Regions from separate parts of the Alteromonas sp. AWJ4_197 genome, predicted to be linked through region 2. Evidence: predicted binding sites of a transcription regulator. Region 2 holds the regulator's gene; each other region holds the start of a gene.

Region 1 (9,877 bases), on a different contig from region 2:
CAGATGGAAGACAAAAAAGCGCTGGAACGCCTTTGCCAGATAAGGCAAATCGAGCACGACCACAACTTCACTTTGATGTGCCGTGATATGTCCGAATTATCGTTTTATGCCAAAGTGGATAACACCGCCTTCCGGCAAATTAAAAACAACACACCGGGCCCGTATACCTTCATTTTCAAAGCCACCCGTGAGGTACCCCGCCGGTTACAAAACCCGAAGCGGAAGACCATCGGGATCCGTGTGCCGGATAACGTGATTGCACTTAAGTTGCTGGAAACCCTTAATGAACCGCTGATGTCCACATCACTGATCCTGCCGGGTAAAGAAATGGCAGAGTCAGATCCTGATGAAATCCGTGACAGGCTGGAAAAACAGGTAGGATTGATTATTCATGGCGGGTATCTTGGTGAAGATCCCACCACCATTGTCGATTTCTCTGAAGGCAATGCGGAAGTGATCAGGGAAGGCAGTGGCGACCCGTCACCGTTCCTGTAAAACAATCATAGCACGGACGAACAGCACGTAAGATGACAGACGAACAAACGCCGGCGGCAGTAAGCGACCCCGTTCAGCAACCTTTGCCACTGGCGTTTATCAACGGCGAAGCGGTCATTGAAAAGCCGTCAGATCTGTACATTCCCCCCGACGCATTGGAAGTCATTCTGGAAACCTTTGAAGGCCCGCTGGACCTTCTTTTGTACCTTATCCGCAAACAAAAATTCGAAATCGTAACCTTACCCGTGGCAGATATCACGGCGCAGTACATGGAGTATGTGGAGGTTATGAAAACATTGAAGCTGGAATTAGCTGCCGAATATTTGCTGATGGCAGCGATTCTGGCTGAAATTAAATCCCGGTTACTGCTACCAAGGCGAAGCGATGAACCTGAAGATGAAGAAGACCCCAGAGCGGAGCTTATCCGCCGGTTAAGAGAATACGAAGCCGTTAAAGAAGCTGCACAATCATTGGATGAACAGCCCCGTATGGAGCGTGATGTGTTTGCAGTGAAGGCTGATGTGGCTCTGAGTGTGCAACCGGTGCGGATAGAGCCGGATGTGTCACTGCAGGAGCTTGTGCTGGCATTCAGCCATGCCATGAAGCGGGCTGCTGCATTTGAGCATCATACAATTGAGCGGGAGGCGCTGAGTACCCGTGAGCGCATGAGCCAGATTCTGGCTATGGTAAACAGTGAGACCTACACACCGCTGGATGCGTTATTCACGCCGGAAGAAGGCAGAGCAGGTGTGGTGGTGTCTTTTCTGGCGATTCTGGAATTAGTAAAAGAACAGCTTTTATTGTGCGTTCAGACAGGACCATTTGCCAGAATTCATGTAAAATTGGGCCGTCATGAAGAAGATTAATAAAGTCCAGCTTAAGCAACTGGTCGAGGCCGCGCTGTTTGTTGCCGATGCGCCTATGACTAAACTGGCACTGCGTGAGTCTGTGCTGGCTGAATTTACAGTCAGTGAAAGGGCGCTGAACGAGGTGCTCAAAGAGCTGGTGCTGGACTATCAGCCCAGAGGGATTCAACTGGTTGAAGTGGCCAGCGGATATCGTTTTCAGTCACTGGACAGCTTAAGCCCCTGGCTGAGCCGCATGTGGCAGGAAAACGCGCCCCGTTATTCACGTGCAATGTTGGAAACACTGGCGTTAATTGCTTACCGTCAACCCATAACCCGCGGCGAAATTGAAGCGGTACGCGGGGTGGCAGTCAGCAGTAATATTATCCGTACCCTGACAGAAAGAGACTGGATAAAAGTGGTAGGGCACAAAGAAGTGCCGGGCAGACCGTCGTTATATGCCACTACCAGACAGTTTCTGGATTATTTTTCGTTAAAGTCGTTGGCCGATTTACCCGGATCTGAGGTTTTTGAAGGGCTTGAAGACAACGAACAGCCGCCTGCGACGGCTACACTGGAGGCACCGTCTGACGACGACCGTGCGATTGAAACCGCTGAACAAAAGCGAGAAGAAAATGAGTGAAAAGTTGCAAAAAGTCCTGGCAAACCAGGGACTGGGCTCCCGCCGTGAAATGGAACGGTGGATAGAAGCCGGAAGGGTATCGGTAGATGGCAAAATTGCGACACTGGGCGACCGTGTTGAACCCGGCCAGCAAATCCGTGTAGACGGTCATCTGTTATCCCGTCAGGCAGAAAAACCGGTATGCCGTGTATTGATGTATAACAAGCCGGAAGGTGAATTATGCAGCCGTCACGATCCTGAAGGCCGCCCCACAGTATTTGACCGTCTGCCAGCTATCCGCGTGGGACGCTGGATTGCCGTAGGACGGCTGGATATCAATACCAGTGGCCTGTTGTTATTCACCAATGACGGTGAACTGGCAAACCGCTTAATGCACCCTAAATGTGAAGTTGAACGTGAGTATGCTGTACGCGTATTCGGTGAAGTGTCCGGTAAAACGCTGAACACGCTGACCAAAGGGGTTGAACTGGAAGATGGTCTGGCGCGGTTTACTGAAATCAAAGCCCGTTCTAAGCCTGCCGGTGAAGAAGAGAGTATGAACCGCTGGTACAACGTGACGTTGTCTGAAGGCCGTAACCGCGAGGTACGTCGCTTGTGGGAGTCTCAGGAAATGCAGGTCAGCCGTCTCGTTCGCGTGCGCTACGGACCGGTGGAGCTGCAAAAGCGTTTACCGCAGGGGGCCTGGGTAGAGTTGCCGCTGGAGCAGTTAAATGCCCTTCGTAAACTGGTGCAACTGGACGATGAAACACAAACGCTGGTGGATGTAAGACAGGGTAAACTTGATCATGCCCGCCTTACCCGTATGCGCCGCTCGGTGAAAAAACACCGTACACGGCAGTCTCATCAACGTAATCAGTCAGCCAGCTCTGACTGACTGGAAGGGCGTTTCTTTAAACAGGTACGCCCGTTATCAATACCGTGCCGGCGGGCAACCTGAGCAATCAGCCCGCGGTGCGTTTTGAGAAATTCATCTAATTTTTCCAGCATCGCCGGATACTGCTCACTGGAAATCCGCAGGCTCTCTTTCTTATCCTGAATATGTTCTGATGCCACAATGCGTTTACCTGACAGCTTCAGTGCTGCAGTTGCATCATTCAGCTGTTCGCTGTCTGTGATAATGGCATCAACCTCACCGTCAACCAGCGCCTTTAACAGGTGTGTCGGCTCAGAGAATGACACTATTTTTGTGTAGCCTTTTCGTTCCTGTTCTAACCAGTCACTGGAAACCGGCTGATCTTCAATAATACCCAGTGCAGTCACGTCGGGGATTCGCATCCATTGATTCTCAGGCAACACACGGGTGATTTCACAAATACCGACCACAGGCTGGCTGTAAAACAGCGTGCCGTCTGTGGCAGACCAGCGGGGGTGATCCGGAAAGCGGAAATCAATCATGTTTTCTTTAAACCACTGATCGTAAGCGTCGCCCTGAAGGGGCACATATTCCAGTTCAAAGCCCTCTTCAAGAGCAAATGCTGTCATCACCGCATCGAGCACCGGGTGATATTTGCCACCGTTTACCGGGTGGACCTGTCTGCCTGAACTGTCTTCGACACCTACAAAGAAAGTATCTTTCGCCGCAAAAGCATGACCTGAAAGCAATACGGCAGCGAGAAGAGTGATAGCGCGTCGCATCGTATTCGTCCTGTTCACTTAAACTTTAGTCGTAACACAAGCCTATCAATGCAATTGCCTTTGCACGATAAGACCGTTGGCATGCAAGTATTAAAACCAATACCTGAAGAAAGTGAAGTAATCTGTATTCAATGTCTTAGCGTAGACAAGGTGAATTCATAATACAGGAGAAGATAATGCAATCGATGCCTCAATTAGGTGTAGGTACGTTTCGTTTAGAAGGAGAGGTAGCAAGAAAAACGGTTTCAGATGCGCTTTCCACCGGCTTCCGCCATATCGATACCGCCCAGTTTTATGGCAACGAAGAAGAAATCGGCAATGCAATTCAAACTGCCGGTCTTCCCCGTGAAGAACTGTTCGTGACCACCAAGGTATGGCACGACCATCTTGATAAGGGTCACTTCATTCCGTCTGTGCATGAAAGTCTGAACAAACTGAAAATGGCCTATGTTGACCTGCTGCTCATCCACTGGCCGTCACCCAATGATCATATTCCCATGGAGTCATATTTGGCGTCACTGAAGCAGGCTAAGGAAGAAGGTTTAACGCGCCATATCGGTGTGTCGAATTTCACCATGGCACAAATCGACAAAGCGGTTGAGATTCTGGGAGAGGGCGAGATACTCACTAACCAGATAGAGCTTCACCCGTTTATGCAAAACCGTCAGGTGGTTGAACATTGTATGCAGGCTGGTATTTCCACTACCGCCTATATGCCCTTCGCGGTGGGCGAAGTCATAAAAAATGATGAACTCAAAGCCATTGCTGACGCGCACGGAGCCAATCCTGCACAGATTGTACTGGCGTGGATGGAAGTAAAAGGTATCCATGCCATCCCTTCATCAACGAATAAGGACCATTTGCAGGCGAACTTCGATTATACCGCTGTCACGCTTTCAGAAGATGATGTGGCGCGCATTGATGAGCTGGATAACGGCGAACGTATCGTGGATCCGGATTTCGCGCCGCAGTGGGATTAATATCCTTTTACATTTAACCACCCGTAATTGTCATAAAGGGTTTGCCGGCTGCACTTTCATCACCATATAGTGGATAGGATGTATACGCCTGATGACGTGCAGTCAGGTAAGTCAGGCAATATTAATACAAGGACAAACGTGCTACCGGATAATAAACAGCAGCAGCTCCGGCGTGCAAAACGCATCGCGCTTTTCTGGCTGGTAGGAGCTGCGTTTGTCTTTATTCTTGCGACGCTGGCAGAGTACCGGCAGTGGATAACGCCATGGCCCGCCTGGGCCGGACTCATTAAGATGGCATCAGAAGCTGCGCTGGTTGGCGGGCTGGCTGACTGGTTTGCCGTCAGCGCATTGTTCAGGCCTATTCCGGCCAGATTTCCAATCCCTCACACGAATATCGTAGCGAATAACAAAGCGGCGGTTGCCGGCAATTTGTCCCGCTTTGTGAAAGAAAAATTCTTCAATGAAGTCGCTATCGAAAAACTGGTCAATGATGCCCGTCCTGCTCAGGGAATGGCAAGGTGGTTGCGCGAGCCTCAAAACGCAGACCGTCTGAGTCGCTTCGCTGCGCGCTCGTTGGTGGGGATCATTAACACGCTGGATGATAAACCCGTTCAGGACATGATGGTAAGCGGAGTAAAGCGGGCTCTGCTGAAAATGGATCTTTCACCTCTCGCGGCCGGCACGTTACGGGTTCTGACCCGTGATAAGCGACATCAGGAGGTGCTGGACCAATTGCTTTATAAAATCGCAGAGCTTGCTCACCGGCCTGACAGTCAGATGTTTATTGCTGAAAAGCTGCATAGCTGGCTGAAAGCAGAGTACCGGCGACTGGAGAAGATATTGCCGACAACCTGGTTGAGCGAGCAGGGCGCTGACATCGCTTCCAAAGCCATTGTGAGCATTCTGGCGGATATTGCCAACGACAGCGAACACCCGGTACGCAAGAGTTTCGACCGCCAGCTGGAGGACTTCACCGCGAGGATGGAAACCGACCCTGCTATGACAGAGAAGCTGGAAAATATCCGTAACCAGTTGCTGAACAACGATACCCTTCAGCAGTACCTGTTTCAGGTGTGGGGCGACGTGAAACGCTGGTTAATCGATGATGTTGCAGCCACAGACGGCAAGTTCACAGACCGTTTATCCCATGCACTGCAGGAAGCAGGTAAATCGGTGGCAAACGATGAGCAACTGGCAAACGCTGTCGATGTACACATCGCAGAAGCAGCCAGAGCGATGGCGCCGGAGCTCGCAGATTTTCTTACTGATCATATCCGTAAAACCATTCTGGCATGGGATGACAACCAGATGGCGGAACAAATTGAACTGAACATCGGTAAAGATCTGCAAAAAGTCCGTATTAACGGTACGTTGGTGGGCGGGCTGATTGGTGCCTGTCTGTTTTTAATCGAACATGCCATCAGTCTTTTATAACCGGTACGTAGCCGTCTTCCTTTTGAGTTTTTTGCACTATCGTGTGACACTTTTCCTTCCCCATTTCTATTTATAAAAAACGAAAACAACATGAGAAAACGAATTCTTCCGGCGTTACTGCTGGTGTTGCCGCTTATGCATGTCAGCGCAGATGCAGAGCAGGTCAGAGCCCGTGATATAGGCATCGCGCCTGGTGTACTTGCGACCGGAAAACTGAACAGTATTACCGATGTCGCAGGCGTACGGGTGGGGCAGGTAACCCTTCATAACGGAAAAGACGTTCACACCGGTGTGACAGCCATTATTCCGGCAGAGGGCAATTTACGGCAGCGTAAGGTACCGGCTGCGGTATACGTGGGCAATGGTTACGGCAAAATGGCCGGGATCAGCCAAATCCGGGAATTGGGAGAAATTGAAACACCCGTTGTGCTTACTAATACACTGAATGTGGCTGAAGGTATTGCCGGCGTAGTGGAATGGACGCTGGCACAACCGGGGAATGAAGACGTGGCATCGGTGAATGCTGTCGTAGGTGAAACCAACGACGGATTTCTTAACAACATCCGCAGCAGAACCGTAACGAAAGCTGATGTGATTCAGGCTATCAATACAGCGCAAAGTGGCCCGGTTGCAGAGGGAAATAATGGTGCCGGCAGCGGTAGCCGCGCCTTCGGGTGGAAAGGCGGAATTGGTACAAGCAGCCGTTTGCTGCCTGCATCACTGGGCGGATACACAGTCGGTGTGCTGGTACAGAGTAACTTTGGCGGCATCCTGAATATTGACGGCCTGAAAGCCGGGGAAGCGCTCAATCAGCACTACCTGTATAACGAACTGAATAACGATACCGCTGCTGACGGCTCCATTATGATAGTGGTTGCAACAGACGCACCGCTGGACGACCGCAATCTGGAAAGGCTGGCAAAGCGGGCCATGGCCGGTGTTGCGCGAACCGGTGCCAGCCTGACAAACGGCTCCGGCGATTATGTTATAGCCTTTTCTAACGCAGATGCATTACGTCGTGACGAGCAGTCGCCGGCGCATTCATCCACCGTGATGGCGAACAGTCAGGTGTCACCTTTATTCGAGGCGGTGATTGAAGCAACACAGGAAGCCATTTATAACAGTCTGCTGATGGCTGAGGACGTGGAAGGTTTTCACGGGAATGTAAAAGCCCTGCCGGTAGACAAAATCCGCTCTATGTTACCGGCCGAACACGGGAGAACAGAGTCATCTGATACGTTGAGAGTGGCTACTTTTAACGTGAGTATGGAGTCGACGAATTACCCTTCTTCAGGACTGCCGCCCGGTGATGGCGTACTTAAAAAGGTGCTTTCAGATGGCACTAATCCGCAGGTCAAAAATATAGCTGAGATCATTCAGCGCACTGCGCCGGATATTATTTTGCTTAATGAGTTTGATTACATTAAATCGCAGAGCGATGGTGTACGGGCTTTTATTCAAAATTATCTGAATGTCAGCCAGCACGGGCAACCTGCTATCGATTACCCGTACGTTTATCTCGCGCAGGTGAACACCGGTGAGCCGTCTCCTTTCGATCTGGATAACGATGGTAAAGCCACCGGAACAGGCGGTGATGCGTGGGGATTTGGCTTGTATCCCGGCCAGTACGGCATGGTTGTATTGTCGAAATATCCCGTTGTACATGATCAGGTGCACAGCTTGCAGACATTTAAGTGGAAAGATATGCCCGGTGCTCAGAAGCCCGTTGACCCGGCCACAGATACTCCCTGGTATAACGAAGAGGAATGGGCTGAGTTCCGGTTAAGCTCCAAGTCTCACTGGGATATACCCGTTAACGTTAATGGCCGCATTGTGCATGTACTTGCTATGCATCCCACACCGCCTAATTTCGATGGTGATGAGGACCGTAACGGTAAGCGGAACCATGATGAAATCAGGCTGATGGCTGACTATCTGTCTCCGGATAAAGGCGAATATATTACTGATGATATGGGTAAACAATCCGGCCTGCCGGAAAACACCCGTTTCGTACTGGCGGGCGATTTCAACGCTGCCGATGCGGGTGATAAACACCGGCCCGGCGTCATAGAACAGCTTGTTGATAACCGGTACGTGAATGGCAATGTTATCCCGGAAAGTGAAGGTGGCCGTGAACATTCAACAGAGCCTTACAGCCGCAGGTTCACTGCGCACTGGGGGGCAAGGGCAGATTACGTTTTACCGTCAAGATATGGTTTTGAAGTGACCGGTAGCGGTGTTTTCTGGCCCGAAAAAGCCAGCCCGTTGTACCGTCTGGTGAAAGATCGTGAAGCGAGTTCTGATCACCGCCTGGTCTGGCTGGACGTCAGGTTAACCGGTAAGTGATTAAACAGGCCGGACAGTTGTATTTCTGTCCGGCCTTCACTGATTAGCTGCGGTTGCTGTTGTTACGTCTAATTACTTTGCTTTCCAGCGCAGGATTAGCAAGCTCAAGTACAACGGCGCGCTCTAAAATGATATTGCCGTTAATAACCACATCTTCCGTGATTGAAAGCACCGGTTGTTCGGATTTTTTCTTCATCCAGCCATTTTCAGTTTCTTCAAATACGATGTCGCCGTAGATCCGGGTATTGCCTGACAAGCTGACATCACCGTTTTGCGTTGTGACTGAGCCTTTTATCTCGCCATCCGGCACCGTAATGTCGCCATTCACTGTTTCCAGGTCGCCTTCCACCAGACTATTCACAGAAAGCCCGATATTGCCATTTACCGTAGACATATCACCAAATACATTCAGGTTTTTACCGGCATTGATATCGCCGTTAACGGTACTCGCTTCATTGATTGCAGCGTTATCTGCAATACTGATATTGCCATTCACCGTACTGACATCTTCCGCAACAGTAAATGTTTGCAAAGTCACGTCTCCGTTGACGGAAGACACATCGCCTGCATGACGGCCTTCATAAATGGTTACCGATCCCAGCACACTGCTTACATCGCCGCCATCGTGATAATCACCGTTACCCCCGACATTGATTACACATCCTGATAGCGTGACAGCACATAAAAGTGATAAAGCAATAATTGAGCGATTCCTGTTTAGCATTCTATTTTCCGTTTTGTAGTAATGTGTGACCGGTATGGCGTTAATACTTCCGTTTTTGTCGGGAAGCTTTCACTTAATGATGAGCAATAACCGCACACGAATGAGTGTAAAAAGTATGACAAGTTCAGCAATTGCTGAGCCAAAAGTGATTATGTATTTAAAATCAGTGGGTTATGGGTTTTTGGCGTTCAGGGAGAAGGGAGAGCGTATCCGGGAGTAGTCCGGAACACCACATTTTGGTGTTCCGGACCAAAAATGCTTACTGATCGAGCGGGGTATTAAAATCTTCTGACAATTCGAAGTCACCTTCTACGGTGGTCAGCACATTACCGTCGAAATTAAGTACCAGTTGCTTCTGGAAATCTTCACCGCGTTTGGACATACCGCGCTTCATATCGTACACGTAATACCATGTGCTCTTATCAAAAGAGTCTTCAACAACAGGGTGGCCCAGAACATAAACAACCTGCTCTTTGGTCATGCCAACACGCAGCTTTTTAACGTCACGTTCGTCCAGAAAGTTGCCCTGTGGCACATCAATCCGGTAGATCCAGTTGTTACAGGCAGTGGTGAAAAATACAGCGGTTAACAAAATAGCGATTTGATACAACTTCATGCGTGAGCGTGTCCAGTTATGCTTTGATTATAGTGACAGGCATTACCTTTGCCGGCAAACCAGTGTCAGAATGCGGCTGTCGCAAAATAATGCGCGACAGCATGCTACCCAATCACCTATGACCAATCAACCGCTTATTAGTTCGATTCTGCACTTTCT
Region 2 (9,877 bases):
AAGCTGATGGTTTCTTTGCGGTAAGGAACAGAAAAATAGTTTTTCAGTGCTCTCGCCGGTGTGAAAGCTGCACCTGTAACTACATCAATTTGCCCCAGTTCTATTTGCTGAGTGACCCGTCTTTCAGGCAGGATCTGGCTTTCCAGTGCATAATCCAGCTTGCCTAAAACCGACTTCAACAATTGGTAGTCTTCACCGGCCGGCTCATTATTGTCTGTTATGTACAGATAAGGAGGCCAGGCCGTACCACCGGTTATCAGACTTTTTCTGTGCTCAGCACACCATACTGAGCTTTGAGAAGCCATCACTGTCAAAAAGATGATTAAACTGATGAAACGTTTCAACGGGATTGCCTTTAAGCCTTCGCCGGCACTGCACACTCAGTGGTGTGCCGGCGCTATTCATCTTCGTTAAATCTGCCTGCAATTAATGCCTCGACGGCATCCATTGCAGCTTCAGCATCCGGACCTTCAGAGATCACAGTAACCTGTTCCCCCTGATGACTTTCCATCATCATCAGTCCCAGCACACTATTGGCATTAGCCTGCTTATCGCCTTTTTGTAAAATAACTTCGGCATCAAACTGATTCGCCAGTTGCACCAACTGCGTTGCAGCTCTGGCATGCAGGCCCAGTTTATTAACAATAGTCAGAGATTTCTCTATGCGCATTATTTACTTTGCTCCCTGTGGCGGATCTGGACATCAGGATGAGATTCCCGGAAGTTTTTCGCCAGTGATTCCGCTACATAAACTGAACGGTGCTGTCCGCCTGTACATCCGATAGCGACTGTCACATAACTGCGGTTGTTCCGTTCAAGGTGTGGCAACCAGGTCGTGATGAGGTTCTGAATCTGCCAGATAAATTTGGTCACTATAGGCTGGGAACTGAGGAAAACCTGAACCGGTGTATCCAGGCCTGTCAGGTGTTTTAAATCCGGCTCCCAGTGAGGGTTTGGCAGAAAACGGGCGTCAAACACATAGTCTGCATCTTTGGGAATACCGTGTTTAAAGCCGAATGATTCAAATACCAGAACAAGTCGTGAGCTTTTCTTACCGAGGATACGCTCGCGGATTAATTCTGCCAGCTGGTGGATGCTCAGAGAGTCGGTATCAATATTCAAATCCGCTCTTTCCGCTACAGGCGCCAGCAGTTCACGTTCTGTCTGGATGGCATCTGACAATGACTTATTCAGTTTGGCCAGCGGATGTAACCGCCGGGTTTCGCTGAACCGGCGCACCAGCATATCGTCACTTGCGTCAATATATACGATGGTGACAGTCCATGACTCCGGCAGGTAGTCGAGAATTTCAACCAGCTCAGAAGGCTCTTTAGGCAAGTTTCTGACATCAATACTCACAGCTACCTGCTCGTATTCATCGGCGACAGTGTGTGTCAGGGCTGGTAACAGATTAACCGGAATATTATCGACGCAGTAGTACCCCAGATCCTCAAGGGCACGAAGTGCTACTGATTTTCCTGAACCGGAACGTCCGCTGATGATGATTAACTTCACGCCGTTTCTCCTGAAGTCACGTGTTGTCGGTGCGTATTACACTAAGTTACTGTAATGCGCGAATAATATCATCACTTGTCTGAGCTTTGCGGATAGTTTTTATGGTTTCTTTATCGCTGAGTTTTCCGGCAACCATGGCCAGAGTTTGTAAATGTCCTTCGGTTTGTTCCTGAGGGACAAGCAGAGTAAAGAAAATATCCACAGGTTTGTTGTCGATAGCATCAAAATCGATGGCGGGTGTGCTGGTAACTACGATGGCGATGACATTTTCCAGTCCGGCCAGGCGACCGTGGGGGAGGGCAATGCCGTTACCTATACCTGTGCTGCCCATTCGCTCACGGGCCAGCAGGCTACTTAACACGGTGGCTTCATCAACATCGGGGTTATTTTTAGCTGCAATCCCGCTGATGATTTCGAGAATGCGTTTTTTGCTATTGCACTGGACCGCACACTCGGTGCGGTCCAGGCTGACTATGGCTTGTATATCCATGAATTCAATTAGTGCTTTTTAAGCTTTTCCTTGTGTTTCAGGACCTGCCTGTCGAGCTTATCGACCATGCTGTCAATGGCAGCATACATGTCCTGATTTTCGGAAGAGGCGAAGACTTCCGCGCCGCTAAGATGAACCGTTGCTTCTGCTTTTTGGCTAAGCTTTTCAACATTTAAAATAACGTGCACATTTGATATGTGGTCAAAATGACGTTCCAGTTTGCTGAACTTAGTATCGACATAATTACGCAAAGAATCAGTGATCTCAATGTGATGACCAGAAAGGTTGATTTGCATATTTCGTCTTCCTTATTTTGAGCAGCCTTAAGTTAGATAAGGCTTTTGCGTTGGTTAGACGGCGGGATCGACAAGGATTCCCGGTACTTTGCTATTGTTCGCCGGGCAACCATAATGCCTTGATCGGCCAACAACGAAGCAATCTTGCTGTCACTCAGTGGCTTGCTTGGCTTTTCAGCGGCAACCAGCTTCTTAATCAGGGCGCGAATCGCTGTAGATGAACACTCACCACCTGATTCAGTGGCAACGTGGCTGGAGAAGAAATACTTCAACTCGAAAATACCACGGGGCGTGTGCATGTACTTCTGCGTTGTTACCCTGGAAATAGTAGATTCGTGCATATCTACCATTTCTGCGACATCATTCAGCACCATTGGTTTCATCATTTCAGGGCCATGCTCAAAAAAGCCCATCTGTTGCTGAACAATACAATTTGCTACTTTCAGCAGCGTATCGTTCCGGCTCTCAAGGCTCTTAATAAACCATTTTGCTTCCTGCATGTGAGAGCGGATAAATTGTGAATCACTGCTGTTTCTTGCTTTACGGCTCATTGCAGCATACTGCTGATTAACACTGAGCTTAGGCAGGCTGTCGGGGTTTAATTCTACAACCCAACGGCCATTTTTCTTCGCAACCGATACATCCGGAATGACATATTCGGGTTCTTTCGTAATTAATGCACTGCCCGGACGGGGATTAAGCGTTTGCAGCAAACGCATCGCTTCCCGTAACTGATCTTCTTTCAGGCGGGTTTTACGCATTAACGTACGGTAATCTTTACTGCCTAACAGATCGGAATGCTCTCTGAGCAGTAGTTTGGCTTCTTCCAGCCACGGTGTTTCCGGTGCAAATTGCGCCAGCTGAACTAACAAGCACTCCTGCGGTGTGCGGGAGCCGGAACCGAGAGGATCAAAAAGCTGAATACGTTTAAGTACGCACTCAACTTCATCTTCTTCAACGGGCTCTTCCATATCTTCACTGTTAACGCTTTGCAAAATGTCGTCAACGGTAACCGTGAGATAGCCGGACTCATCAATAGAATCGATGATCGCCAGTGCGATGGCGCGGTCTGTGTCAGAAAAAGGTGTCAGACGCATTTGCCACAGCAGATGGTCCTGAATATTTTCGGTGGTTTCACCCTGAAAGATTTGTTCATCGTCGCCACCGGAAGGGCCGGGCGCGGGTGCAGAAGACGCAGAAATGTACTCATCCCAGGTACTGTCGATGGGCAGCTCGTCCGGTAAATCATTCTTTTCCAGTGCTTCACCGGTATCCATACTGTCAGAAGATGAGGCTGATGCAGACTCTTGCATGCTGTCATCATTATCGATGTTATTTTTCTCAATTACATCGTTGTCGGAGCTGTCGTCGACTTCCAGCAAAGGATTAGAGTCGAGGGCTTCCTGAATTTCTTGTTGTAAGTCCAGCGTAGACAACTGCAATAGCTTGATCGCCTGCTGAAGCTGAGGCGTCATTGTCAGTTGTTGGCTAAATTTTAACTGTAAAGATGGTTTCATCTACGTCTTATATAAACTCTAAAAAGGACATCCGGTTGTAGCGGTGTGAGTGCCGGTGGCGAAATCTCCGCTAAATGCTCATCCCGATATCTTAACTATAGCCTGAATTGCTCACCAAGGTATACATCACGAACTTTTTGATTACTTAATACCTGTTCTGCGGTGCCCTGAGCAATCAGTTCTCCATGACTGACGATATAGGCCTCTTCACACACATCAAGGGTTTCCCTGACATTGTGGTCGGTGATGAGGATACCGATACCTCTGTCCCGTAAGTGCTGAATGATCTTCTTTATATCATTAACCGAAATCGGGTCAACTCCGGCGAAGGGTTCATCGAGCAAAATAAATTGCGGATTGGCTGCCAGTGCGCGGGCAATTTCAACCCGGCGGCGTTCGCCACCCGACAAACTCATACCTGTACTATTACGTATATGGTTAATATTAAATTCATCAAGTAGTGCATCCGCTTCCTGTTCACGTTGATGACTTTTTAAGTCTTTACGCGTCTGTAATATCGCCATGATGTTTTCATGTACGGTCAGCTTGCGGAAAATGGATGCCTCCTGGGGTAAATAGCCAATTCCCCGGCGGGCACGTTCGTGCATTGGCTGGTGCGTCAGCTCCTGCTCATCAATGAGGATTTTGCCTTTGTCCAGCGGCACAAGACCGACAATCATGTAAAACGTTGTGGTTTTACCTGCACCGTTAGGACCCAGCAGACCTACTATCTGTCCGGTAGAAACCGATAAACTAACGTCACGGACGACCTGGCGTGATTTATACGACTTTGCCAGGTGAGTCGCACTCAGGGTTGCCATGTAACTCAGTTACCCTCGTTTTCGTTGCTGTCTGAAGTCTTGTTCTCTTCCTTCAGCTCTTTAACTGTGTCAGGACGGAAAACCGTGGTTACCCGGCCGTTGCTGTTACTTTCACCGCCGGTTGCCAGAAGTTGCTCTTTTGACATGTCATAGGTGATACTATCTCCCTGGACCATGCTGGTATCTTGCTGGATTTTCGCATCACCTTGCAAGGAAATGAGTTGTTTGGCTACTTCGTAGCGAATTTCATTTGCGCTGGCTTTTACTTTTGCGCCGTCATCCAGCGTTTGAGAATAAGTGGCTGGTTTTCCGCGGGCAATAAAAACCTCTTTCCCTTCGCCTTCACTGGCGATGGCTTCAACTTCATCTGCGGCAATGATGAGTGAACCCTGGGTAATCTTCACATCGTCTTTAAAAACCGATTTCTTCTTTTTACCGTCAATAAACTGTGACTTAGCATCCACGGTAATAGGCTTTTCAAAATCACCGGAGCCGGCCATTGCCTCACCGGCAGCAGCAAGCAGCGCTATTGCTGCGAAAAGGCTAACTGCCCGGGGAATAAATTGTCTGCACATGATCAATTAACTCATATTGTTGGGTACGCAGGTTTGCATTGAAACCGTTACTTTTAATGATGGTCTGTACACCGCGTATATCTACCGGCTGGTCTGAAGTCATGGTTTTGTCATCCAGATTCACCTTAATAAAATTGGTTGTGATGGTCTGGATAAACTCTTCAGGGTTCAGGCTTTTTATCAGCACATTGTCTTCCAGCTGGATCAGGTCATCGTTGTAGAGTGTGCCTTCATCAGCGGTGACTTGCCATGGGGCCTCGTCATCATTCACATAGACAGTGTATTTGGGTTGGTCGAATAACACAAAGCCTAGTTGGTCGTAATGCTCCATAGAGGCGGCAAAGACTTCGTGGTTGAGTTTGCCTTCTTCGTTATACAGCGTAGTTGTCAAATTCTTTGCTTTATAGGCAGGGCGTAAGGCGTCTGCACCGGCTTTTTTCGCCGGAGCCTGCTCTTCTGCCATCCAGACCGGAAGGTACATCAGCAGCGCCATAACAAACAGCGCAGAAATACTGATCCCTAAACGGTTCATACGCTGGCCCCGTGTATGGTGTCCAGCGTGCCGAGCGCCTGTAAAATCACATCACAGACTTCCCGTACTGCGCCGAATCCACCATTTTTTGTGGTGATCCAGTTCGCTTCGCGGGTGACGGCCGGATGGGCATCTTTCACCGCAATTTTTGTTTCGGCAAACCGGTACATGCCAAGATCCGGCATATCATCACCGATGGCTGCGACCTCTGATGGCGCCAGATTCAACTTTTCGCACAACTGAGCCATAGCCGTGGCTTTATCTTCCTGACCCTGAATAATGTGCTTCACATTCAGGGCGGTCATGCGATTCTTTACAATGGCCGAGTCGCGGCCGGTAATGACAGCAACGTCCACACCACTGTTTATTAATGCCTTAACGCCATAGCCATCGCGGGTGTGAAAGGCTTTTAACTCTTCACCATTGTTGCCAAGATAAATTCTGCCGTCAGAAAATACGCCGTCGATATCACAAACGAGCAGTTTCAGCCCTTTGAGTTTTTCAAACCGCTCTTCACTGATCACACCGTAAAAAGTGACTTCATGTCCCATCAGAGAACTCCTGCTTTAAGCAACATATGCATGTTGAATGCGCCCACGGGGTGATCATTTTCATCCACCACCATCAGCGCACTGATCTTGTGTTTTTCCATTAAATTTAACGCTTCCACTGCCAGTGTACCGGAGCGGGTAGTTTTCCCGCCGCGGGTCATAACATTGGCTACCGGAGTGGTATGAATGTCGGTTCTGGCGTCCAGAATTCGTCTCAGATCGCCGTCGGTAAAAATACCGCTGAGTTTGCCGCTGTCATCTGTAATACCTGTCATTCCCAGACCTTTAGAAGATATTTCCAGCAGAGCCTGTGAAATGGTCGCGGCAGACGATACAAGAGGAAGAGCGTCGCCGGTCAGCATGATATCGCCCACTTTGAGTAACAGTTTCCGGCCCAGACTGCCGCCCGGGTGAGAGAGGGCGAAATCATCTGAAGTAAATCCTTTAGCATCCAGCAGTGCAATGGCCAGCGCGTCACCCATTACCAGGGTTGCTGTAGTACTAGAGGTCGGTGCAAGCCCCAGCGAACAGGCTTCTTTTTCCACACTGACATTGAGTACCACATCGGCATGCTGGCCGAGGGTGCTTGATTCGCTATTCGTCATCGCGATGACAGGCACAGACAGCCGCTTGACCACGGGAAGCAGGTTCACCAGTTCGCCGGTTTCTCCGGAATTTGAAATGGCCAGCAATATGTCTGTCTGACTAAGCATGCCGAGATCGCCATGATTGGCTTCGCCAGGGTGCATGAAAAAGGCTGGTGTGCCTGTACTGGCAAGAGTCGCAGCAATTTTACGCCCGATGTGGCCGGATTTCCCCATGCCGCACACGACTACTTTGCCTTTGCATTCAGACAACAAGGTACAGGCTTGCTCAAATTTATTGTCCAGCCGGGATGCCAGCGCACTTACTGCGCTGGTTTCAATTTCTATGACCCGTCTGGCTGACGCGATATACGGTGAATTACTCATTTAACCAAATAACCAGAATTGATACGCCACAAAGCATAGTACAAAGATGCCACCTTCCAGGCGGCCTAACTGGCGTTTGCCGATAAAATTAAAGCTCAGGAAAAATAATAACACTGTGAGACCAAACATCACCCACATGTCTCTGTTATACACATTCTCGTCCAGTAGCCCGGGAGCAATGAGTCCCGGCATACCTAATACTGCCAGCAGATTAAAGATATTCGAGCCGATAACATTTCCCAGTGCCAGGTCGCTTTCACCTTTCAGTACACCGGCCACACTGGCGGCCAGCTCCGGTAAGCTGGTGCCCAGCGCTATGATTGTCAGGCCGATCACCAGGTCGGACACACCGAAAAAATGGGCGATATCTACTGCCGCATTCACCATAAAATGGGCGCTGAGTGGCAGTAACACAATACCCACGCCAACCCACAACACTGCAGAACCGGTATTTACACCGTCAGGGATTTCTCCGTCGGTTTCTTTCACCAGCGGATCTTCCTTATCTACCTGTAACGATATCCAGGCCATACCTGCGAGTACAAATACAAACAGGCCGAGGAGAATCATGCCTTCCAGATGAGCCAGTTTGCCGTTATTAAGAAAGAACATGGCAAGCACGGTTACACCAAGCAGAACCGGGAATTCACGTTTTAATGTAGAGGAAGAGACGACGAGCGGTTTTACCAGGGCCGTGATACCCAGCACGAGGGCAACATTAGTAATATTTGAGCCCAGCGCATTACCTACCGCTGTGTTCATATTGCCATTTGAGGAGGCGATAGCCGATACAACAATTTCCGGTGCTGATGACCCCATAGCGACAATGGTTAAACCAATCATCATGGGGGAGATTCCGATATTTTTCGCCAGTGCGGAAGCGCCATAAACGAAGCGGTCGGCACTCCAGCTAAGTACAGCAAGACCCAGCAGGAAAATACAGATAGAAAGTATCACAAGTTACCATTCGTCCTTTGTTTTTTCGGATTGTCGCAAAAAGTACAGCATTTGCATACGGTTTAGATAGAATACCTGCTAATACGGTTGCAACTGGTTATAAGTGCAACAGTTGCTGTTGCTTTTCCGCTATCTGCAAGCATATTTCTGCTCTGTATCAACAACATCAATGTGATAAATCATCCGGATTGTCAAAAACTGTCAGCATGATGACAAAAGTGTAATCGCGCTGTGACGGGTTTTTTTACGTACAAAAGAGAGTGGTCAGTCTTGAGGCTGGCTCTGATGGCATGATTCTCGCTGGCTAACTTGCCGGAACCGGAGAAATTTGTGCAGACAGTGGCAATAAAAGCAAGCGTAAAGTTTTCGAAAAATGCGAACACACCTTGTAACTTTTTCGTTTTGGCGGCTGTCCTCAAATGAAGATACAATGGTGTATGTAAAATCGGGTAGTAGCATTTTCTGCTACTGCCGGCAAAGAACATAAAGGGAAGGCGCGTCTTCAAGAATATGGGAAATTTAGTGGAAATAGACAACATGACATTCCGGCGCGGATCCCGCGTTATCTATGACGGAGTGTCGATTGTTGTTCCCAAAGGCAAGATTACAGCGGTAATGGGCCCGAGCGGAATCGGCAAAACAACGTTGCTGAAATTGATTGGCGGGCAGCTCCCGCCGGATGAAGGCGATATCCGCTTCGATGGCGACAGTATTGTTTCTATGAGTCGCAGCGAGTTATATAAAACCCGTCGTCGCATGAGCATGTTGTTTCAGAGCGGAGCGCTTTTTACTGACATGACGGTACGCGACAACGTAGCGTTTCCGCTCAGAGAACATACAAAACTCAGCGATGATATTATCAACACCATTGTCGCACTTAAGCTACAGGCTGTAGGGTTACGTGGTGCGGCAGATATGATGCCCAGTGAACTGTCCGGTGGTATGGCCAGACGTGCTGCATTGGCCCGTTCTATTTCTCTGGATCCGGATCTCATCATGTATGACGAGCCTTTCGCTGGCCAGGACCCCATCTCCATGGGGGTGCTGGTGAAATTGATTCGTGAACTGAATGATGCCCTTGATGTCACCAGTATCGTAGTGACACACGATGTCACGGAAGTGCTTACCATTGCTGATTACATATACATCCTGGCGGATAAGCGCATTATCGGTCAGGGCACTGCCGAAGAAATTCAAAACAGCGATTCTGCGCTGGTTCAGCAGTTTCTGAATGGTGAAGCCGATGGACCGGTGCCATTTCACTATCCGGCGAAAGACTTATCCGACAGTTTTTTCGGGGGTAAGTCATGAAGTTTCTTCAACAAACCGGCGCTGCAACCATTGCCAAAGTCGCTGCAATTGGCCGTGCAGGCATCATGCTTTCCGGTGCCTTATTTGCAGCTCCCAAAGTTAAGAATATCTCACTGACCATTCGTCAGCTTTATGTTGTAGGTGTGCAATCACTGCTGATTATTCTGGTATCAGGCCTGTTCATTGGCATGGTAATGGCTTTGCAGGGCTATACCATTCTGGTGGGCTATGGAGCTGAAGGCAGCCTTGGGCCCATGGTCGCACTGTCATTGTTACGGGAACTGGGACCGGTGGTCACCGCATTACTATTTGCCGGTCGTGCAGGTTCTGCATTAACCGCC
Region 3 (9,877 bases), on a different contig from region 2:
TATACCGGCAATGGCTGAAACATCATTGCAAAGCCAGCTTCAGGGCTATTTATCTGAGATGGTTGAGCAACAAATCGATAATGTGCGCACAGAAATCCTGTCTGAAGTGACTCAGCTAGTGGCCAACACCACGTATCAGGCCGAACCTGAAGTAGCTGAAGAAACACTGGTTGCTGACATCAAGATCCGTGATCTTAAACAGGAAGATGCTATGTCTTTTGAAGACATCAAAGGAGAGTAATGATGATGACATCAGGTGCGTTGTTGTTGCTTGCGCTGGGACCGGTTGTCGCGTATCTCGCCAGCGCAGTGTTATTCAGCGGTGTGCAACACATTGCAGACCGCTTTCACTAATCCCAACGAGCTCCCGTAGGGCCTTCCCTGAGTCAGAACTGGTAGCGGGACAGATTTTTACTGAGCCGTATGTCGCTGCCAGTTCTGACTACAGGGCTTTTTCGATAAGAAAAAGCCTTAATTTCCAAACAAACGTTCCCACCAGCTTTTCTTTTCTTTGCCCGGAGGCGCTACAGGCTTACCATAGCAATCCTGCGCCGGCGGCGGCAGTACATCAAGAATAGCCGGCACACTCATGGAGTCAGGACAGCCGGCAATGGTCAGTGCCCCCGTCTGACTGTCGAAATGAGCAATACCTAACCCTTCCGGAAAACGTCGTGACAGTGACTTGGGCGACTGACTTTTCTGATAGTTTACAAACACAGGTAAGGCCCCGCCGGCACCGGTTAACAGCACTGGCTGGTTATCATCATTCCCTACCCATACAGTTGCCACATTATTCCGGTCAAAGCCGGTAAACCAGCTGTCGCGGTAATCATCTGTGGTGCCGGTTTTACCGCCCATGTTGATATTCGGGAAGTTACTGCCCACACGTTTCGCTGTACCTTCCGTGGTCACTTTATACAACGCGTAGTTCAGCAGGTATGTGGCGGCCTCATCTACCCGCTGTGAATAGTAATCGGCATTCTGCCATACCAGCCGGTTATTCGAAGAAACAACCGATGTCACAGTATGCAGCGGAATATAACGGCCATTGTTCGAAATGGTCTGATACATCTGGTTAGTTTCCAGCGGCGATAACGACATGGCCCCGAGTGTCATAGCCGGCACCTCGCGGAAGTCACTCTCTACTCCCAGCCGGTGAATGGTTTCTGTCACATTGTCGAGCCCCACTTGCATACCGAGATTCACTGTAGGCACATTTAACGATTCTGTCAGACCTTCAATCAGAGGTACTTGTCCACGGAATTTCTTATCCGCGTTCAGGGGTGACCAGGTCTGTCCGCTGCCGTTTTCAAGGGTAATGGGTTCGTCCTGTAACGGAGTGGCCAGATTAAACATCACCGGGTCTTCCAGAGCAGTGAGATACACTGCCGGCTTAATGAGTGATCCCACCTGACGTTTGGCATCCAGCGCACGGTTAAACCCTTTGAAGCTGGTATCTTTACTGCCCACAATGGCACGAATTTCACCACTGGCGATATCCGTCACAATCATCGCTGCCTGTAACTCAGCTTTGCGATCTGACTGCAAGCCTTTCAATGTGTTTTCAACCGCTTTTTCAGCCCTGCGCTGGGCATATATATCCAGCGTGGTAAATACCTTCACCCCGGAGTCACGCAGGGAAGGATCGGCCAGAATGGAGTTCAGTTCACGGCGCACTTTATCCATAAACGCGGGATGTTTCCCGCTGGCTAAGCTCGCGCCGGACGCCAGACCTACAGGAGAGTTAACAGCAAATTCGTATTGCTTACGGTCGAGTTCGTTGGCTTCAAATAAAATACGCAGCACCAGATTACGCCGCTCAATAACCCGTTCTTCATAGCGTCTCGGATTGTAATAGGATGGTCCTTTAATCATGGCCACCAGCGTGGCGATTTCAGGTACGCTGAGTTCATTGGCCGGCCGGTCGAAATAGAAATAGCTGGCAAGGCCAAAACCGTGCACGGCCATATCTCCGTTCTGACCCAGAAAAACTTCGTTCAGATAAGCCTGCAAAATTTCATCTTTGCTGTAACGGGCATCGATGATGAGTGCCATCAATGCTTCTTTTATTTTCCGCGTCAGCGCTTTTTCTCTGGTGAGGTACAGGTTTTTCACCAGCTGCTGCGTTAAAGTACTGCCCCCCTGCACGGTTCTCCCTGCCTGAATGTTGGCAACCAGCGCGCGGAGAATAGAAAGTGGTGCGACCCCGTGGTGCTTGTAGAAATCTTTATCTTCTACAAGGATCAGGGCTTTCGGCAATAAAGGTGGAATTTCATTCAGCTTCACCAGCATACGGTCTTCGCGGGTGCCACTTACCATCCGCGTGACAAGCCAGGGCTCCAGGCGAATTTTCGGCAGTGAAATACCGGCACTGTCATCCCGGATACTGCTGATGCGGCTGCCCTGCCAGGTAATGGTGATCTGGCGTAAAGGCTCATCGCCGTCAGGAAAACTGAAAGCCCGTCGCTGAACCACCAGCTTATTGCCGGTATAACGATATTCTCCGCTACTATCGGGACTCGTGACCTTCCGGTAACCAAGCAGTTTCAGTTCATCCAGCACTTCTTTTGGCGTGATTTCCAGCGCTTCAGATAACATTAGTGGCCGGGCAAATATTTGCGCCGGGACTTCCCATTTATTGCCTGTAAAGGTGTGCTTAATCTGGGCATCCAGATACACCATGTACCCTGCCAGCACCACGAACCCGACAATACATAACTTGAACAACAGCCCGGGCCAGCGACGGCGGGGCTTGCTGCCAATTTTCTTTGGTTTATTAACTTTCGTCTGTTTTTTAGCCACTTATCATGCCAATATAGAAAACGTCAAAGGGGATTTTGCGGTTTTCGCGGCTGAATTTCCAGCCTGAAACTAACCGTGCAAATCATTGTCATCTTGCAGTAATCTTATGATTACGCCAGAACAATCAATCCGGATGGCCCGGAAGGCGCCAGAAAGGAGTGAAACATGAAAATTTCCATCGATATCGACCTTTCACCCAAGGAAGCAAGAGAACTCATGGGATGGCCGGATATGAGCAAACTTCATGAGGCCACCATCTCACAACTCAGCGAGCAAATCAAAAGCGGAAATCAGGAAGCCATGATGTCCATGCTGAAGCCCTACCTGGACGGCAGTCAGCAAGCATTCTCATTCTATCAAAAGATGCTGGAAAGCATGGCAACCACAGGAACCAGCAAAAAATAAGCACGGAGGTTTTTTGTGCACGAGCAGGACAAAGATCATATTCTGGACACATTGAATCAATACGCACAGCAGTTTAACGCCATGGTTCATAACATTCTGACGAAGAAAAATAGCAGTGAGGAGACTTCCGCTATGTTCGACCCGGAAAAGTTAGGTTCGCTGCTGTCAAACGACACGGTAGAGGTAGATTCGGCAAAGCTTATCCAGACGCAAATGGATTTCATGCGTCAACAAACTGAATTGTGGCAGCAGGCCACTAAGGCCATGCTGGGAGAGAATGCCCATCCTGTTATGCAGGAAGAAAAAGGCGACCGTCGTTTTTCTCATACAGACTGGCAGGACAATCCCATTTTCAGCTACATGAAACAGGCTTACCTGATTAATTCTAAGATGCTGCAAGGCATGATTTCATCCATGCATTTCAAAGATCCTAAGTCGGAAGAACAGGTAAAATTCTACACACGCCAATATATCAACTCGGTATCACCAACTAACTACTTGCTGTCTAACCCGGAAGTATGTGAAGAAATTCTGAAAACCAAAGGCCAGAACATGGTGAAAGGTATTGAGAATTTCATGCGGGATCTGGAAAAGAGTCCTCTTGAAGCGTTCAAAATCACACAGACCGATATGGATGCCTTCGAGTTAGGTGTCAACCTGGCTACCACCGAAGGCCAGATCGTTTATCAGAACGAGTTGATGCAGTTAATTCATTACACACCGAAGCATGAGAAAACCTTCGCAACGCCAATACTGTTTGTGCCTCCTTTCATCAACAAATACTACATTCTTGACCTCGACGAACGTAAGTCCGTGGTAAAAGGCCTGCTTGATGCCGGTTTTTCTGTGTTTATGATTTCATGGGTTAACCCGGATGCAAAACTGGCGGACCAGGATTTCTTCGATTATATGAAGAAAGGTCCGGTGGAAGCCCTTGATGTGGTTTGTGATATCACCGGTAAGAAGAAAGTGAATATGGCGGGCTTTTGCGTAGGTGGCACATTACTGAGCACAGCGACGGCTTATCTGCGTGCGAAAAAAGACACCCGCATTGAGTCACTCACTTTACTGACCACCTTACTGGACTTCAGTGAACCTGGTGAAATTGGTAATTACCTGACCGAAGATGCATTACCTGTGATGGAGCAGAACGCAGATATTAAGGGTATTTACGACGGCCGCATTCTGGGCCTGAGCTTTAGTCTGCTGCGGGAAAATAACCTTTTCTGGTCGTATTTTATTAATAACTACCTTAAGGGCAAAGACCCTGCTGCGTTTGATATTTTATTCTGGAACAGCGACGCCACCAACATCACCGCGGCCTGTTTTAAGCAATACATCCGCACCATGTACTGGGAGGATAAACTGAAAGTGCCGGGGGCAGTAGAAATTGACGGCATTCCCATCGACCTTGGAAATATCGATGTGCCGGTTTATTTCCTGACGACTCTGGCAGATCACATTGTGCTGTGGCAGGGCGCCTACAAAGGTACACAGCTGGTATCAGGCGATACACGCTTTGTACTCGCCGGGTCGGGACACCTTGCAGGGGTAATTAACCCGCCAGATCCCGGGAAATATCCGCACTGGATTAACGACAATTTACCGGCAAGTGCCAGCGAATGGTTTGATGGTGCTGTGAAGCAGGAAGGCTCATGGTGGCCAGACTGGCATGCATGGTTGCAGGGTCACCGGAAAACAAAAGTGAATGCCCCGCAGCCCGGTGAAAGTGAAAAATATCCGGCCATCGAAGCAGCCCCGGGCAGTTACGTGAAAAAACAGCTGGGATAAGCCGGCAGACAAAAAAAGGGGGCGTTCAACGCCCCGCTTTGCTTCTGTCTACATGAGGATTCAGTATTACGATTCGCTGTTTTGTGTTTTAGCGATGTCCAGTACACGGGATCTCAGTTTTTCATCCGTTTGTACCAGTTGTGCAATGGTCGTGTAGGTTTGCACCTCAAGACCGGTTTTTTCAATTTCGGTTACCATTTCAGTTTGTGCAGCCTGCTGAATTTGCTGCATCTTCTCAGGTGTTTCGTCACCTTTCAGTTCAGACTGATATTTATCTGCAACATCACTGACCGCATTCATCGCGACTGTAAATTTCTCAAGAGTTGCATCATCGAAATCCTTCGACTGTGTCATCGGCGCACTTGACGGGGCAGCCTCTCTGGTTTCCTGAGCTGCCTGTGCAGCGAAATTTAACGTGCAAGCAACAGCGAGGCTCATCACAAGTGATTTGACAAGTTTAGTCATAATAATCTCCGGTTTCATTTGAATTGCCTGAAATGCGTTATCTTCAAATGAATGTGATTAAAAGAAAGATAATCCGGCTATTCAGGCTCTCAACAGTGATACAGCGATAACTATGCCAATCACGATTTAATCAATAATTTCAGAATGTTAATAAAAATCAGATTTTCTTATCAGTGAAAAAGGTAGTCAGAGTGTCGCTTATTTTCACACCTTTTAGGTTGCCGCAGCGGCATTTTGTGCGTTACTCTCATTTCAGCATCGCCGGAGGTAACATTATGATCATCATTAAAAAATATCCTAATCGCAGATTGTACGACACATCTCAGAGCCAGTACGTTAACCTCGATTATATAAAGGCGTTAATCAATGAACGTCAGGAATTTAAGGTGATTGACTCCAAAAGCGAAGATGACATTACCAAGTCATTATTGCTGCAAATTATCAGTGAATCCGAAGCCAACGAAAATCAGTCACTGTTGACAAATTCGTTACTCAAACAACTAATCCGTTATTACGACACTGACATGCAGGACTTTCTGCGACAGTACCTTGAACAATCTCTTGTTACCTTTATAGAGCAACAGGATCAGGTGCAGGGTATGATGAAAAATATGATGGATAACACGCCCTTCGGTATGTTTAACAAAATCATCGAACAAAATATGGATGCCTGGAAGAAGAACCAGAAGTAAGTATCACATACTGGCAGGGGAGCAATTATCCTGCCCCAGAACGGACAGACCTGCCACATTTCCTCTTCAATGCTGCAGAGCAGCATAAAAAGCTATTTGCTTATTAAATATTCGTCTAAACATTCTTGCTGCACCGCAACATTTTTGTTGATCTCTGCAAATGTCCTGGTTAATATCTAATCAAATCTTGCTGCAACGCAGCAGAAGGACTTTATCAACTGGTCGGGAGAAGAGTATGTTTGGCAAGTTTTCAGAACAGCTGAAAAGTACCACTAAACCGGTACATACGCTGTTTGCTGTGAATACAAAAACGCTGGAAAGTCTGTCTCAACACCAAACCACGTTATTCACGGGTTTGTTGAGCGACAGTGTTCGTTACATTGAAGCGGTAACGAAACAAACAGAGTTTAAAGGTGTAATGACAGCGAATTCTGAACTGGCTGAGTCAGTGCGTGAACGCATGACCAGCGCGTCAAAAGACACCTACTCCACCCTTAACGCTATGCGTGAAGAAATGACCGAAGTGATGGCGGCCAGTTTGGCCACCGCTACTGAAGAAACCAAAGAAACAGTTGAAAAAGCGACAGCAGCCGTGAAGAAAACCACAAAAGCTGCCGCACCGAAAAAAGCTGCGCCTGAAGCCGCGAAAGCGCCGGTAGAGGCAGCAGAAAAAGTGGCTGAAGCAACAAAGGAAACTGTTGAGAAGGCCGCTGAAGAGACAAAAGCCGTTGCTGAAGAAGCAAAGGAAGCGACTGCTGAGGCAAAACCTGCCGCAGCAGCAAAGAAACCAGCAACACGTACCCGTCGCACGACTGCTAAGAAGACTGCGACAACGACTAAATCAACTAGCTAACTTACCCCGGAAACTGGAGACTAGTAATGTTTGAGCAAATGAACGAGCAAATGAAAAGCGCAATGAAGCCGATGACTGACCTTGCGACATTGAACATGAGTACAATGCAGGATCTGGCAGAAAAACAGAACGCCCTGTATTCATCTCTGTTATCTGAAAATATGTCTTATTTTGAAAAAGCTTCTCAGCAGAAAGATCTGTCTGGTCTGGCTGAGATGAACAAGGCATATGTTGAAACTATTCAGGAAACTGTTACTGATGCAGCGAAAAGCTCATATGCAGTAATTTCTGATGCACAGCAGAAAGCTGGCGAGATGTTCAAAGGTTTAAGCGACGAAATGACTGCGAAATTCCAAAGCGCAGCTAAAGCATAAGTCCCTCCTGAGCGGCCTTCAGAGGCCGCTCAGGTTACCCCACATCAAGTGAACCTTTTCATCCCCCAAAAGGTCTTAGCCCCAGCCAGTATTTGAGGAGAGACGTAATGAATTATCAGGCTTACGATTATTTGACGCGCGGCGCATACATTATGCACGAGGGTTTCAGTCTGCTTAATGATATTGCGAACCATCCTTCCAATCTTTTCGCACATACCTTACCCGGCCGCATAACCCGCGCTTCGCTGGAAACTGCCATGCGGCTGACACAACGCTACGAGAAGCTGGGGTTTAATATCGACGAAATCAAAATCGACGATAAACGCCATAAGGTGAAAGAAGAAATCGTAATGAGCAAGCCGTTTTGTGATCTCATTCATTTCAACCGGATCGGTGTGAAAGATGATCATAAGGTCTTGCTTGTTGCGCCTTTATCCGGCCATTTTGCTACCTTGTTGAAAGGCACGGTGGAAGCGCTGCTTCCGGATCACGAGATTTATGTGACTGACTGGGCTGATGCCAGAGAAGTACCGCTGGAAGACGGTCCGTTCAGTTTTGATTGCTATGTGGGTTATCTTATCGAGTTTCTTGAGTTCTTAGGGCCGGGCACGCACTTAATGGCGATATGTCAGCCTACTGTTCAGGCTTTAATCGCCACCGCAGTGATGGCCGGACAGAAAAATGCCTGTGTGCCCAAGTCGCTCACTCTCATGGCGGGCCCCATTGACTGCTCCAAGAATCCTACACGGGTGAACGAGTTCGCTCAGGAACATCCGATGAACTGGTTCCGTAATGTGGCGATTATGTCGGTACCTTATGGTTATCCGGGCGAAGGTCGTCAGGTGTATCCCGGTTTCATGCAGCTGGGCGGTTTTATCAGTATGAACCAGCAAACTCACATGAAAAAGTATCAGAGTTTCTTCCAAAATCTGGTATTTGGTGAAGAAGAAGATGCTGATCGTTTCCGCGCCTTTTACGATGAATATCTGGCAGTACTGGACATGCCCGCCGAGTTCTATCTTGAAACCATTGAACGGGTATTCAAGAATAACGAGATTGCCCGCGGTGCGATTACTTATCAGGGTAACCCTGTAGATTTTGAAACCATCGACAATACTGCTCTGCTTACCGTAGAGGGTGCTGATGATGATATTTGCGGCTTAGGACAAACAGAAGCGGCACAGGATATTTGTAAAAATATTCCGAAAAATATGCGTAAACATCACGTACAACAGGGAGCCGGTCATTACGGTATCTTCAGTGGATCTAAGTTCCGCAAATCGGTACGCCCGGTTATCACTGATTTCATCCACAAGTACGCATAAGCCTTCCCAGACAAATAACTCTTTCCTGCAGCGCTCCTGATCTCACCGGCGGAGCGCGCCGTATTTTCCCCATGTTTCCCTCGCCCCCGGGGGCTCAGATAAGGTAGCATGAACGCCTCATCAACAAAGGTAATATGCAATGTCTAAATGGATGCCGCGTAAGCTTGGTTTTTCAATACTGTCACTGCTGACAGCGACTTCTTCAGCTTATGCCAATACAGATTTTGAACAGTGTAAAACACAGTTATCTCAGCAAGCCGTAGAACAGGGCGTGAAAGAAGAAACGGCAAAGGCCGTGTTCGCCAACATTCAATATCAGCCCCGCGTGATCTCGCTGGACCGCAGCCAGCCTGAATTTGTACAAACCTTTCCGGGCTACTACAGCAAACGCGTTACGGCATGGCGTATCGGCAAAGGCCGGGAAATGTACGCTAAACATAAAGAACTGTTAAATAGCTTAAGCCATAAATACGGTGTGCCTGCCCATTATCTGGTGGCATTTTGGGGGCTGGAAACCAATTTTGGTGGTTACAAAGGTAAGATGAATGTACTGAATTCACTGGCGACTCTTGCCTGTGATGAAAGACGTAGCAGCTATTTTTCCAAAGAATTAGTCACTGCGGTTAAGCTTCTTGAAAGAGAATCTTTAGATCAGACCAAAATGGTAGGTTCCTGGGCAGGCGCCATGGGCCATACACAATTTATGCCCTCAGCATATATGAACTATGCGATTGACGGCGACGGCGATGGCCAGATCAATCTGTGGGACAGTGAAGAAGATGCCCTCGCTTCAGCGGCTAACTTTTTGTCTCAATTAGGCTGGCAACCCGGATTCCGTTGGGGAAGGGAAATTCAGTTACCGGATAATTTCGATTATCGCGAAACGGGATATAAAAACCGGCGCAGTATTACTGAGTGGAACGAAAGCGGGATCAAAAAAGCAGACGGTAGTGCGCTGGGTAACAGTGATGAAAAAGGCTATGTCGTTGTACCTGCCGGTCATAACGGTCCGGCGTTCATTGCCTATCACAACTTCCGAATTATTATGCGCTGGAACAATTCTGAATTCTACGCCATCGCCGTAGGTAAGCTGGCTGACCAGATTGCCGGTGAAGCCGGTATTGATAAAGCGTTACCGGAATTACCGGCTTATACCAGGGATGACATTTT

The links. The regulator sigma-54, encoded in region 2, starts transcription at its own class of promoters, with help from an activator protein. The targets are predictions, from matches to a motif close to GTTGGCACGNNNNTNGNNT.
Region 1: dkgB (2,5-didehydrogluconate reductase DkgB) is a predicted target of sigma-54. The motif match lies at 3,694-3,712, and genes of this name have one in related genera.
Region 3: ACXAGC_RS00795 (DUF4168 domain-containing protein) is a predicted target of sigma-54. The motif match lies at 5,565-5,583, and genes of this name have one in related genera.

The regions. Positions count from the first base shown of each region.
Region 1 is NZ_JBSWWW010000007.1:44,418-54,294, forward strand. Features, by position in the region: gene ACXAGC_RS16150 (L-threonylcarbamoyladenylate synthase) at 1-495, shown strand, start outside; gene ACXAGC_RS16155 (segregation and condensation protein A) at 528-1,361, shown strand; gene scpB (SMC-Scp complex subunit ScpB) at 1,348-1,983, shown strand; gene rluB (23S rRNA pseudouridine(2605) synthase RluB) at 1,976-2,857, shown strand; gene ACXAGC_RS16170 (type 2 periplasmic-binding domain-containing protein) at 2,836-3,618, opposite strand; gene dkgB (2,5-didehydrogluconate reductase DkgB) at 3,795-4,598, shown strand; gene ACXAGC_RS16180 (DUF445 domain-containing protein) at 4,737-6,032, shown strand; gene ACXAGC_RS16185 (P1 family peptidase) at 6,168-8,378, shown strand; gene ACXAGC_RS16190 (DUF4097 family beta strand repeat-containing protein) at 8,422-9,102, opposite strand; gene ACXAGC_RS16195 (outer membrane protein assembly factor BamE) at 9,362-9,718, opposite strand; gene recN (DNA repair protein RecN) at 9,856-9,877, opposite strand, start outside.
Region 2 is NZ_JBSWWW010000006.1:105,687-115,563, reverse strand. Features, by position in the region: gene ACXAGC_RS14360 (substrate-binding periplasmic protein) at 1-344, opposite strand, end outside; gene ACXAGC_RS14355 (HPr family phosphocarrier protein) at 398-670, opposite strand; gene rapZ (RNase adapter RapZ) at 670-1,515, opposite strand; gene ptsN (PTS IIA-like nitrogen regulatory protein PtsN) at 1,562-2,005, opposite strand; gene hpf (ribosome hibernation promoting factor) at 2,014-2,301, opposite strand; gene ACXAGC_RS14335 (RNA polymerase factor sigma-54) at 2,334-3,818, opposite strand; gene lptB (LPS export ABC transporter ATP-binding protein) at 3,914-4,639, opposite strand; gene lptA (lipopolysaccharide transport periplasmic protein LptA) at 4,645-5,214, opposite strand; gene lptC (LPS export ABC transporter periplasmic protein LptC) at 5,183-5,746, opposite strand; gene kdsC (3-deoxy-manno-octulosonate-8-phosphatase KdsC) at 5,743-6,297, opposite strand; gene ACXAGC_RS14310 (KpsF/GutQ family sugar-phosphate isomerase) at 6,297-7,268, opposite strand; gene ACXAGC_RS14305 (calcium/sodium antiporter) at 7,269-8,225, opposite strand; gene ACXAGC_RS14300 (ATP-binding cassette domain-containing protein) at 8,736-9,536, shown strand; gene mlaE (lipid asymmetry maintenance ABC transporter permease subunit MlaE) at 9,533-9,877, shown strand, end outside.
Region 3 is NZ_JBSWWW010000001.1:172,960-182,836, forward strand. Features, by position in the region: gene ACXAGC_RS00775 (hypothetical protein) at 1-241, shown strand, start outside; gene mrcB (penicillin-binding protein 1B) at 472-2,802, opposite strand; gene ACXAGC_RS00785 (DUF6489 family protein) at 2,968-3,207, shown strand; gene ACXAGC_RS00790 (PHA/PHB synthase family protein) at 3,223-4,998, shown strand; gene ACXAGC_RS00795 (DUF4168 domain-containing protein) at 5,065-5,463, opposite strand; gene phaR (polyhydroxyalkanoate synthesis repressor PhaR) at 5,739-6,155, shown strand; gene ACXAGC_RS00805 (phasin family protein) at 6,391-7,008, shown strand; gene ACXAGC_RS00810 (phasin family protein) at 7,035-7,382, shown strand; gene ACXAGC_RS00815 (polyhydroxyalkanoate depolymerase) at 7,490-8,707, shown strand; gene ACXAGC_RS00820 (lytic murein transglycosylase) at 8,847-9,877, shown strand, end outside.